Regions from separate parts of the Micromonospora sp. NPDC003816 genome, predicted to be linked through region 1. Evidence: riboswitches for the same ligand, from Rfam matches in the RefSeq annotation. Region 1 holds a riboswitch; each other region holds the start of a gene.
The links. A riboswitch is a leader RNA that binds a small molecule or an ion and turns the genes downstream of it on or off. The one in region 1 is predicted to bind cobalamin.

Region 1 (3,852 bases):
TACCGCCCGGTCGCCCTACGGCGCCAGACGGCGTCGACACCCGGCGGGCGCGCGGCCCGTCAGGCAACCCGCAGGTCAGGGGGCGGTGATGCTGGGTGCCGTGCCGGTGCCGAAGGACCATCCCTCGACCGTTCCCGGCGCCGGGTTGTAGCTGGTCGCCCCCAGCGTGCTGTAGGTCCAGGCGGCGCCGCTGCCGGAGGCGTGCCAGTAGGACCAGTACGCGCTGGCCGGCGGGGTGTTGACGCAGGGCTCGGTGGCGGAGGTCGGCTGGCCGTTGATCCGGCAGATGAACGCCAGACCCCATCGTTGCGTCCCGGTCACCGTGTAGCCGGCTCCCTGGAGCGCGGCCAGCCCGGTGGCCGGGTCGCCGAGCGCGCACGCCACCTGGACGCCACCGCCGAGCGGGCCGTAGTCGACCACGACGGTGACCCCGGTCGTGCCGGTGCAGGCGGCGGCGTGGGCGGCGCGCGGCGACGGTTCGACGGCGATCAGGCCGAGTGCGACGACGGCCGCGGCCAGCAGGCCGGCGAACCACCGGCGGGCGGGACTCTGGACATGGGACATGGGCACTCCTTCGCCTCAGGGAACGGGAATCGGTGGGTGATCAGAGGCAGGGCAGGGTGGGTGCGCCGGTGGCGGCGCCGACGGACGAGAGCCGTGCGTACCCGGTGCCGGTGACACCGAGGACGGCCTGGGCGGTGGCGCGGGTGGCGGTGCCCGGGTCGAAGGCCCCGCCGTCGAAGTCGACGGCGCCCCGGTCGGCCGTCGGCGCGGCGCAGCCGACCTGCAACCCGGTCAGGAAGATCCGGGCCCGCAGCCAGGCCAGCGGTCGGCCGCCGTCGCGCAGGGCCTGCGCCGCCAGTCCGGTGCTGTTGGCGTTGGCGATCCCGTCGGCGTTGACGAACCCGCCGTCGACCCGCTGCACCGACACCAGCCAGCGCAGTGCCGCGGCGGCATCGGAGTGTCGTCCGGCGGCCCGCAGCGCCTGCGCCGTCAGGGCGGTGGCGTCCACGTCGGAGTCGCAGACCGGCTGCGCCGGCAGCACCGGGTAGCCGCCGTCCGGGCACCGGGTGCCGACCAGCCACGCGGCGGCCGACGGGGGCACGCCCGCCACGGTCCGGCGCAACGCGAGGATCGCGAAGGACTGGCTGAACGCGTTGCTGTAGTCACCCCACGCCGACCGGTCGGTGAAGCGGCCGTCGGGCGCCTGCAACCCGCGCAGCCGGGTGACGAGGTCCACCCCGCCGACGTCGGTCGGGTCGCCGCCGCGTACCGCGACGGCGAGGGCGAGCTTGGCGGTCGCGCCCGCGTACGCCTCGGTGGTGCCGTCGCCGACATAGCCGTCGCGGACGTCCGGCCGGGTGACCCAGGCCAGCGCCGACGCGCCGAAGTCGTCGGCGACACCGGCGGCGGCGAAGGCGAAGACCGCGTCGAGGGTCAACCCCTGGTCCGGGTACGCGACGCCGTCGAAGACGGTCTCGAATCGTTCCCCGTCGACCAGTTGCCGGGCCAGCCAACCGGCGGCTGCGTCCGAGCGGACGCCGCCCACCTGGACGGGGGCGGCGATCGCCGGACCGGTGAGAGTCAGGGTCAGGGTGAGGGCGGCGAGCACGCCGCAGAGCAGGGTGAGCGGGCGGTGCCGGCTCAGGCGGACGACCATCGGGCGCGCCTTTCCGGCCCGGCGGTCGTCAGAAACCCGGCCCGCCCGTCAGGACGTGGCTGGCCGGCCTCCGACCCGTGGGCCACGACGGGTGAGGTGCAGGAGCGCGGGTACGGCAGGTATTCGGGCTCGCCACCGGGGTTACCCCCGGCGGCCCACCGTTGCGGGCCAGCGCCGGACTTCGACCGGACTTCCCCCACACGTGACCGCGGCTGTGGAATTGTCGGGCCAGTCTGATCGGCCCTCGCCGTCGCTGTCAATGTGCGACCGGTCGCACGCCGTGCGTCACGCCGACTCCCGATGTCGGTGCTCGCCGCTATCGTCCGGCCATGACGAACAGTGATCTTGCCGTCCCCCCGACGCTGCCGACGGCCGAGGAGGAGGACCGCTTCTGGGCGCTGGTGGAGCAGGCGTGGGCCGGGTTGGGGCCGGAGCCGGCGGCCCTGCGTCGCGCCCTGATCGACCGCGATCCGGCGCACGACGACGGGTACGCCATGGACCCGTGGCTCGACCCCTTCCTCGACGAGCTGCGCCGGCTCTCCGCCGACCTGTCCCGCGCGGAGTTGGTCGCCCTCGACCGGGTGATCGAGCGCAAGCTGTACGACATCGACCGCGCCGACATCCACGAGATCACCGACGGTTCCGACGACGGCTTCCTGTACGCGCGCGGCCACATCGTGGCGTTGGGCCGGGAGTTCTACGAGGCAGTCCGGGCGAATCCGGCGACGGCAGTGCCCGACGCCGGCTGCGAGGGCTTCTGCTACCTCTTCTCCCACCTGCATCACGAGCGGTTCGGTGACTGGCCGGAGACCGGCTCGGGGATCAGCCGGGAGTCGTGCAGCAATCCGGCCGGCTGGGCCGACGCGTAGCTCCCGTCGGCACGACCAGGACACCCCCGGACCGACGTCGTCTGTGAGGTATGTTCGGTTCGACTCGCTCAATGCCACACACACGCTATCGGCGTATGCACATAAGTGAGCAGACGATCTCCCCCGCGACCGGCACCGTAGTGGTTCCCGAGTCGCGAGGGAGGTGATTTTCATGAAGAAGCTCACGGTTCGCCGGCTGGAGTCGGTGAAGACCAGCGCTGTCGCCGCTGCGTGTGTCGTCTCCTGACGGTGACACGCCACCTGAAGGCCGGCACCCGGACGGCAACTCCGGGTGCCGGCCTTCATCGATCCGCATGAGATGAGCGAAAAGGACGACTGACCATGGCCGGCTACCCACCAGACACACTTGTCCGAGTGCGCCCGTTCGACCACCGCGCGGAGGGCGACACCGTCATCATCGGCGATGTCGAGCGGCAGGTATTCCTGTCGATCCCCGCCGAAGGGCTGGATCTGCTCCACTCGCTGGCCGCCGGCAACTCGGTGGGCGAGGCGGTCCGCCAGTACGAGCAGAAGTACTCCGAGACGCCCGACATCACCGACTTCCTGGACGCGCTGGGCGACGAGGGCTTCGTCGAGGTCGACGGCGAGGCCGCCGCACCCGGCCCCGCCCCGGCCCCCGCCCCGGCCGCGACGTCCCGCCCCCGGCGCAGCTGGAGCCTGAACTGGCTCAGCCCGACGGTGGCCCGCCGCATGGTCAGCCTCCCCGTGCTGCTGCTCTGCGTCCTGGTCATCGCGGGCGGCGTGTATCTCGCCGCCGACGATCCCGACCTGCTGCCCACGCCCGGCGAGACGCTGCTGTTCCCCATCCACTTCGCGGCGCTGACCTGGGCGACGTTCATCCTCACCCTGGTCGGGGTCGCGATCCACGAGGCCGCGCACATGGTCGCGGCGCGGGCGGCGGGCGTACCGTCGCGGCTCGTCATCGGCAACCAGATGTACATCCTGGTGGTCCAGACCGACATGAGCACGATCTGGATGGCGCCGAAGCGGCAGCGCTTCGTCGCGTTCATCGCCGGGACCCTGGTGGACGGTGTGCTCGCCTCGTCCTTCGTCTTCGCCCTCTGGGCGGGCCGGCAGGGCTACCTGCAACTGCCGGAGTGGGGCGCGCTGCTGCTCACGGCACTGCTCTTCACGTACCTGGTCCGGATCATCTGGCAGACCTTCCTGTTCCTGCGGACCGACGGCTACTACATCGTCGCCACCGCGCTCGGTTGCCGGAACCTGATGTCCGACACCGAGGACTACCTGCGCAACCTGGTCGCGCGGATGGTGCGGCGCGCACCCCGGGTGGACCAGTCCGGC
Region 2 (3,852 bases), on a different contig from region 1:
CGACCGGTCGACGCCCCCGTCACCGGTCTCGTCCTTGGCCCCGACGGTGGCCGTCTCTATGTGGGTGGGCCGTCGGCGGTGCGGTGGCTCGACCCGACCAGCGGTGCCGAACTGGGTCGTGTCGCCGTGCCCGGCCTGGTGGGGTTGCGGGGTCCGGTGCCGTCGTCCTGAGCGGGTGTCACCGTCGGTCAGAAGAGGGATTCCCGGTGTGACCGGGACGTCCGACCCGTCCGATTAGGGTGACCAGCGTCGTCGTACGTTAGGGGGATCGGAGAACAGGATCGGGCCACCAGTGGGCTCCTGAGGCCGCGTCTTCTCTGGTACGAACGTAGGAGTTTCGACGAGAGGACAGCGCCCTTATGACCCATGCCCTGGTCACCGCCGAGAACCTCAACGACGCGCTCGACGACATCGTGGATCGGGTGCCCGGCGCCAAGTTCGCGGTGGTGCTCTCCCCGGACGGCATCATGCTGGGGGCCTCGCGGGGCATCGACGAGGAGATCGCCGAGGAACTGTCCAGTGTGGTCTGTGGGCTCCAGGCGCTCGGTCTGGCCGCCGCCCGATTGTGCGGTGAGGGTGAGCTGCACCAGGTGGTGGTGCAGATGTCGCGGGCGTTCCTGTTCCACGCCACCACCGGCAACGGGGCGATCCTCACCGTCGGTATCGACGGCTCGGCGGAGGTGGGGGACATGGCGTACGAGGTCGCCCTCTTCTGTGCCAGGGCCGGGCACCATCTGCCGGTGTACGTGGAGCCGGCGCCCCACCTGACCGGGCGGTGACCCGCTAGCCGCGGTCGCGCTGCGCGTCGTACGACGGCGCCGGGTTGGCCACCTGCCACAGTTCGGCCGGCAGGTTCGCGATGACGTCGTCGTGGTCGGCGGGGGCGACGTCACCTCGAATGGTGTCCAGGACCGCCCGGATGCCGGCCTCGGCCAGGTCGGGATCGACGTCGGCACGGCCGCCGACGCGGTCGACGAACACGTCGAGCCCGAAGCGTTCGGCGGTCTCGCTGGGCGCGAACGTGTACGCCCGCAGCCCTTCCGGGAGTCGGTCGGCCAGGTCCCGTGCCTCGCCGCCGTCGATCCGCTCGGCGAGCGTGGTCAGGGTGGCGCGCGCGATGGCGGTCGCCTGCTCCGTCGACGCGCCGGTGCGGTGCGCCACGGAGTCGATGAACTCGTTCTCGTCCAACCGGTCGGCCCCTTCTCGCAACGGATCTGGCGTCTACCCGTGAATCGTCGTGACAAACGGCACTCTTCACCCGCGTACGGTCGCGGTGGCATCGACGAGTCTTGTGCGTCGGTGTGCGGAACGGATAACGTCGCGCCGTCGCGGTAACGGGAAGCCGGTGTGATACCGGCGCGGCCCTCGCCACTGTGACCGGGGAGTTCACTCCGACTTGTACGCCACTGGGTCCGTGGAGGACCTGGGAAGGCCGGAGTACGCGACGATCCGGGAGCCAGGAGACCGACCCCGACATGTGATCTCGTCCACGAGGTGTTGGAAGGGGAGGTCGACTCATGCACATCGCTGAGGGCTACCTACCACCGGTGCAGGCGGCGGCATGGTTCGCGGTCTCGACACCGTTCGTCATCCACGGTGCGCGCAACCTGGTCCAGCAGGTCCGCGCGAACCCCGACGCGAAGCTGTTGCTCGGCGCGGCCGGGGCGTTCACCTTCGTCCTGTCGGCGCTGAAGATCCCTTCGGTGACCGGCTCCTGTTCCCATCCGACGGGTGTGGGTCTCGGCGCGATCCTGTTCCGGGCACCGGTGATGAGTGTGCTCGGCACGATCGTGTTGCTGTTCCAGGCGCTCCTCCTGGCGCACGGCGGGTTGAGCACGCTCGGCGCGAACGTCTTCTCGATGGCCATCGTCGGCCCCTGGGTGGCCTTCGGCGTGTACGCGCTGATCCGCCGGTTCGGTGGCGGCCTCGGCATCTCGGTGTTCTTCGCCGCTGCCCTGGCCGACCTGGCGACGTACTGCGTGACCAGCGCGCAGCTCGCGCTGGCCTTCCCGGACCCGGATTCGGGCTTCGTCGGCGCGCTGGCCAAGTTCGGGTCCATCTTCGCGGTCACCCAGATCCCGCTGGCGATCAGCGAGGGGCTGCTCACGGTCCTGGTGGTCCGGCTGCTGGTCCGGGTGAGCCCGCAGGAACTCCGCCGGCTCGGCATCCTGCGCCGTCCGGCCCCGACGACCCAGGGAGCGGTGGCGTGAAGTCGTTCGGCCGGACCAACCTGTTGTTGCTGCTCGCCGTGGTGGCGTTGGCGGTGGCGCCGCTGGTGCTGGGGCTCGGCAGCGGCGAGGAGCCGTTCGCCGGTGCCGACGCCCTCGCCGAGGAGGCGATCGTCAACGACCATCCCGACTACGAGCCGTGGTTCAGTTCGATCTACGAACCGCCGTCGGGTGAGATCGAGTCGGCGTTGTTCGCGCTTCAGGCCGCCCTCGGTGCCGGGTTCCTCGGCTATTACTTCGGGGTGGCCCGGACCCGGCAGCGGCTGCGTGGCGAGCAGTCCGCGACCGGGGAGAAGACCACCGACTAGTGCTCGCGTTGGACGTGGCGGCGTACGCCAGCCCCTGGCGACGCCGCCACCCGGTGGAGAAGGCCCTGTTGGCCCTGGGGCTCTTGGGCTGTTCCCTGCTCCTGCCGCCGTGGCCGGGCGCCCTGGTGGTGGGCCTGACCGCAGCGGTGGCGTTGCTCGGGCCGGCGGCGCTGCCGCCGCGTCTGCTGGTGCGGGTGGCCCGGACGCCGTTGCTGTTCATCCTGACCGGCTCGGTGCCGATGCTGGTGGCGGTCTCCGGTCCGACGCAGGTCCGGTGGGCGCCGGAGGGGCTCGCGACGGCCGCCACGACCGCCGGTCGGGCCTGCGCCGCGCTGCTCTGCCTGTTGCTCTTCGCCGCCACCACGCCGCTGGCCGACGTGCTGCCCCGGCTCCAGCGTCTCGGGGTGCCCAGCGCGGTCACCGAGGTGGCCGCGCTGATCTATCGGATGCTGTTCCTGCTGCTGGAGAGTGTGCACGCGGTGCGGCAGGCCCAGGCGGCCCGGCTGGGTTACCGGACCTGGGCCAGCACCTACCGGTCGCTGGCCGGGCAGGCCGGCGCGGTCTTCGTCCGTGCGTTCTCGCTGGCCCGGCGCTGGGAGGAGGGGTTGGCGCTGCGCGGTTACACCGGCTCGTTGGCGGTACGCACCGAGGTCCGCCAGCCGTCGGCGGCGTTCCTGGTCGTCACCGTGCTGCTGCTGGCGGCGGTGGTGCTGGCCACCCGGATGCTGGTGGTGCTCGGGTGAGCGGCGATCCGCCGCTGTTGGAGCTGCGCGGGGTCAGTTTCGGGTACGAGGCGGAGCGTCCGGTACTGACCGGCGCCGACCTGTCGGTGCCGGCCGGGCGGCGGATGGCCGTGCTGGGGCCCAACGGCGGTGGCAAGACGACCCTGTTCCGGCTGATGGTCGGATCGCTGGCCGCCGACGCCGGCACGGTGCTGGTCGGCGGGGTGCCACTGCGCCGGACCCGGGCGGGGCTGCTCGACGTCCGTCAGCAGGTGCAGCTGGTGCTCCAGGACCCCGACGACCAGTTGTTCGCCGCGACCGTCTTCCAGGACGTCTCGTTCGGGCCGGTCAACCTCGGTCTGGACGACGCGCAGGTGCGGCAGCGGTGTACCGAGGCGCTGGCCGCGTTGGAGATCGGCGACCTCGCCGACCGTCCCACCCACCTGCTCTCGTACGGCCAGCGTAAGCGGGTGGCGATCGCCGGGGCGGTGGCGTTGCGGCCCCGGGTGCTGATCCTGGACGAGCCGACCGCCGGACTCGACCCGTCGGGGGTGGAGGCGTTGCTGCGCACGCTCGACGCCCTGCACCGGGCCG
Region 3 (3,852 bases), 260 kb from region 1:
CACCACAGTAGCAATCCCGGCGTTCGCTGCGAACGGGCCGGCAGTGCCACCGGCGTCAGGTCAGTGCCCCGGCCATCCGCCGCACTCCTTCGGCGACCAGCTCGGGGGTGGTGCCGAGGTTGAATCGCGCGTGTCCCGCTCCCCCGGTGCCGAAGACGGGGCCGGGACTGAGCGCCACCCGGCCGCGTTCGAGGAAAGTCGCGGCGGGGTCGTCACCGAGGCCGAGGGCGCGGCAGTCGAGCCAGGCCAGATAGGTGCCCTCGCCAGGGCGGTATCGGACCGCGGGAAGGTGTTCGGCGAGTAGCCGGGCGAGGAGACGACGGTTCTCGTCGAGATCGGCCAGGAGGGCGTCGAGCCATCCGCCGCCGTCCCGCAGGGCGGCGACGTGGGCCAGCACTCCGACATGGCTGGGGCTCTCGTTGACCCAGGCGGGGATGCGGGCGAGATCGTCGACCGCAGCGGGTCCGGCGACGGCGACGGCGGCCTTGAGACCGGCGAGGTTCCAGGCCTTGGACGCGGAGATCACCGAGAAGCCGTTCTCGGCGCCCGGCACGCTCAGGTACGGCGTGAACCTCGCCCCGGCCAGCACCAGCGGCGCGTGGATCTCGTCGACCACCACACGCACACCATGCCGGTCCGCCAGTGCGGCGACCTCGGCGAGTTCGTCGGCGGTGTGCACGCTGCCGGTCGGGTTGTGCGGGCTGCACAGCAGGTACGCGGGCCGGGAGCCACGACGTGCCGCGCGCCGGAACGCGTCGTCCAGGACCGTCATGTCGATCCGGCCGTCCGTGCCGAGCGGGGCCTCTTCGATGGGGCGACCGGTACGCCCCACCACCTGGTAGAACGGCGCGTAGACCGGGCAGTTGACCACGACAGCGTCCGTCCGGCCGCAGATCACGTCGAGGACCTCGACGATGCCGCTCATCACGTCCGGGACCATCGTGGTGCGGTCCACGGCGATGCCGTCGAAGTCCCAGCGGTCGCGGGCGAAGTTGGCGAGCGCCTCGGCGTAGGCGGTGCCGGCGGGGTAGCCCGTGTCACCACGTCGGACGGCCTCTGTGATCGCGTCGACGACCGGCCCGGCCAGCGGCGCGTCCAGTTCCGCCACGAACATCGGCAGCACGTCGCCCGGGTGGGCGCGCCACTTCTCGCTCGTCCGCTTCCGGAGCTGATCGAGGGTGAGCTGCCGCAGGGGCGTGGTCTCGGAGGTCACGGCACCGAGACTAGTGACTCGATCGGGAAGCGCCGACGGACGACGGTGTCCGGTAGGGTGCTCGGCGGCACGAACTGTTGCGAGGTGCCCCGCCGGTGGTGGGGAGAATCGGGAAGCCGGTGAGAGTCCGGCACGGGCCCGCCGCGGTGACCGGGGAGCTGCCGCCCACGCGCGTCACGCGCAGCCACTGGCCCGGCTCGGGCCGGGAAGGCGGGCGGTGAGGTGACGATCCGGAAGTCCGAAGACCGGCCTCGCGCCTGGTTGCCCTGCCGTGAGGGCAGGGCCTGGAGCGCAGCGGGAGCCTGCCCATGTTCGACGATGTGTACGAGGTCATCCACGCCCGCCGGGACGTACGGGGCGAGTTCACCGGCGCGCCGATCCCGGCCGAGGTCCTCGATCGGGTACTGGCCGCCGCGCATGCCGCGCCCAGCGTCGGTCTGTCGCAGCCGTGGGACTTCATCCTGGTCCGCGATCCTGGGTTGCGGGCGGAGTTCCACCGCCACGTGCAGCAGGAACGGGACGTCTTCGCCGCCGGTCTGCACGGGGAGGAGGCGCGCCGGTTCAGCCGGATCAAGATCGACGGAGTGGTGGAGTCGACGCTCTCCGTCGTGGTGACGTACGACCCGGACCGGGGGTCCCCGACGGTGCTGGGTCGGCACGCCATCGCCGACGCCGGCCTGTACTCGGTGTGCCTGGCGATCCAGAATCTGTGGCTGGCGGCCACGGCCGAGCGGCTCGGCGTGGGGTGGGTCTCGTTCTACCGGGAGCCGTTCGTGCGGGACCTGCTGCGGATCCCGGCGGGTGTCCGCCCGGTGGCCTGGCTGTGCCTGGGTCCGGTCACCCACCTGGAGCAGGTGCCGGACCTGGAGCGACACGGCTGGCGGCAGCGCCGTCCCTGGCAGGCAGCGGTGCACCGGGACCGGTGGGAGCCGTCGGACCGCTGATCCCGGGTGCGCGTCAGCCGGGGGCGAGGAGGCAGAACTCGTTGCCCTCCGGGTCGGCCATGACCGTCCACGGGAGATCGTCGCGGCCCACGTCCACGGTGGTGGCGCCCAGTGTCCGCAGCCTGTCCACCTCGGCCTGCGGGTCGTCACCGGGATACGGGCGGACGTCGAGGTGGACCCGGTTCCAGCCGGTCTTCACGTCGGGCGTGCGGAGGAAGTGCAGGTACGGGCCCACGTCGGCGGCGGAGCGCAGGACCGCTGCGCGGTCGGTGACGTCGTGCACACGCCAGTCCGTGGCGGTGCTCCAGAAGTCGGCCATGGCGCGCGGGTCCGCGCAGTCGACCACGACGGCGGCGACCGGTCCGACGTACTGGAGCGTCGGCCGGGGTTCCAGGACGCAGAACTCGTTGCCCTCCGGGTCGGCCATCACCGTCCACGGGACGTCGCCCTGACCCACGTCGGCGGGGGTGGCACCGAGTTCCTTCAGACGCGCGACCGTCGCGGCGTGATGGTCCGCCGAGGTGGTGGCGAGGTCGAGGTGTACCCGGTTCTTCGCCGTCTTGGGTTCTGCGGAGACGACGAGGTCGACGAAGACGGCGACCGGGTCGGGATAGTCGACACCCTCGGGTTCGAGGTTGGTGACGCCTGGCTCCTCGCTGGAGATCCCCCAACCGAGCGCCGCCGCCCAGAAAGCGCCCAGCGCGGAGTCGTCCCGGGCCTTCATGTTGATCTGCACGAGTCGCGTTGCCATCCGGCGATGCTAGCGGCATCGCGAAACGAATTCGATTTACTTGATGCCGGTCGATACACCTCCGTGAAGTTTCGGAATTTATGCCCGACTTGTCCGCATTAGAGCTTTATCGTGTCCCTGCGTGACAGCACGCCAACGGGGATGCACGAGGAGGACAAGTTGACTGGACCGACAGGGATGACGACGGGCGAGTCGAGCAGTCGAGGAGGTCGTCGCAAGCTCAAGGCGATCCTGGCCGGCGGGCTCGCGCTCGGCCTCGGCGCCACGATCACCCTCGCCGCCTGGAACGACTCCGAGTACGCCTCGGGCACGTTCACCGCCGGTAGCTTCAGCATGGAGGGCAGCACGGACGGCACCACCTACGCCGAGCACCCGACCGCCGGCACGGCGGCGGCGTTGGCGTTCAGCACGGGCTTCGACAACATGAGCCCGGACGACGTGGTCGCCGCACCGTTCGCGGTGCGCCTGACCGCGGCCACGACGTACGACGCGACCGTCACGGTGGCCTCGGCCACCCCCGCACCGCCCACCTTCGTCGGGCTCACCTACGGGATCGCGACCGTCCCGACGTTCGGCGACTGTGCTCCGACACCCACGACTCCGACCTGGATCGTGGCCGAGGGCACCGCACTCGACTCGGTGACCGGCGCGGTGTCGTTCAACCTGACCCAGGGCACTCCGCCCACGACACCCGGCGCTCCGGTGTTCCTGTGCTTCGTCGTCACGGCGGACGCCGGTCTGGTGCAGGGCACGTCGGTCACGGAGACCTGGCAGCTCCTCGCCGAATCCGTGTAGGTGGTGGCCGTGGTCAACCGTCGCACGCCGGCCGGGACACCACGGCTCCGCCGGACCCGTGCCGTACTCGCCGGTGCCCTGGTCATCGGCCTGGGCACGACGTCCACGCTCGCCGCGTGGACGGACGGCGAGTACGGCACCGGGTCGTT

Region 2: linked by a shared signal. The riboswitch ahead of ACFYTT_RS23280 (energy-coupling factor ABC transporter permease) and the one ahead of ACFYTT_RS03155 (peptidase) in region 1 are both predicted to bind cobalamin.
Region 3: linked by a shared signal. The riboswitch ahead of bluB (5,6-dimethylbenzimidazole synthase) and the one ahead of ACFYTT_RS03155 (peptidase) in region 1 are both predicted to bind cobalamin.

What each region holds. Positions count from the first base shown of each region.
Region 1 is NZ_JBIANP010000001.1:722,258-726,109, reverse strand. It holds gene ACFYTT_RS03160 (hypothetical protein) at 76-564, opposite strand; gene ACFYTT_RS03155 (peptidase) at 605-1,660, opposite strand; cobalamin riboswitch at 1,757-1,886, opposite strand; gene ACFYTT_RS03150 (DUF4240 domain-containing protein) at 1,990-2,529, shown strand; gene ACFYTT_RS03145 (hypothetical protein) at 2,905-3,852, shown strand, end outside.
Region 2 is NZ_JBIANP010000007.1:306,426-310,277, reverse strand. It holds gene ACFYTT_RS23295 (YncE family protein) at 1-171, shown strand, start outside; gene ACFYTT_RS23290 (roadblock/LC7 domain-containing protein) at 360-779, shown strand; gene ACFYTT_RS23285 (DUF2267 domain-containing protein) at 784-1,188, opposite strand; cobalamin riboswitch at 1,283-1,488, shown strand; gene ACFYTT_RS23280 (energy-coupling factor ABC transporter permease) at 1,518-2,210, shown strand; gene ACFYTT_RS23275 (energy-coupling factor ABC transporter substrate-binding protein) at 2,207-2,536, shown strand; gene cbiQ (cobalt ECF transporter T component CbiQ) at 2,536-3,279, shown strand; gene ACFYTT_RS23265 (energy-coupling factor ABC transporter ATP-binding protein) at 3,276-3,852, shown strand, end outside.
Region 3 is NZ_JBIANP010000001.1:461,975-465,826, reverse strand. It holds gene ACFYTT_RS01960 (MalY/PatB family protein) at 56-1,213, opposite strand; cobalamin riboswitch at 1,279-1,482, shown strand; gene bluB (5,6-dimethylbenzimidazole synthase) at 1,522-2,157, shown strand; gene ACFYTT_RS01950 (VOC family protein) at 2,171-2,908, opposite strand; gene ACFYTT_RS01945 (SipW-dependent-type signal peptide-containing protein) at 3,068-3,703, shown strand; gene ACFYTT_RS01940 (hypothetical protein) at 3,713-3,852, shown strand, end outside.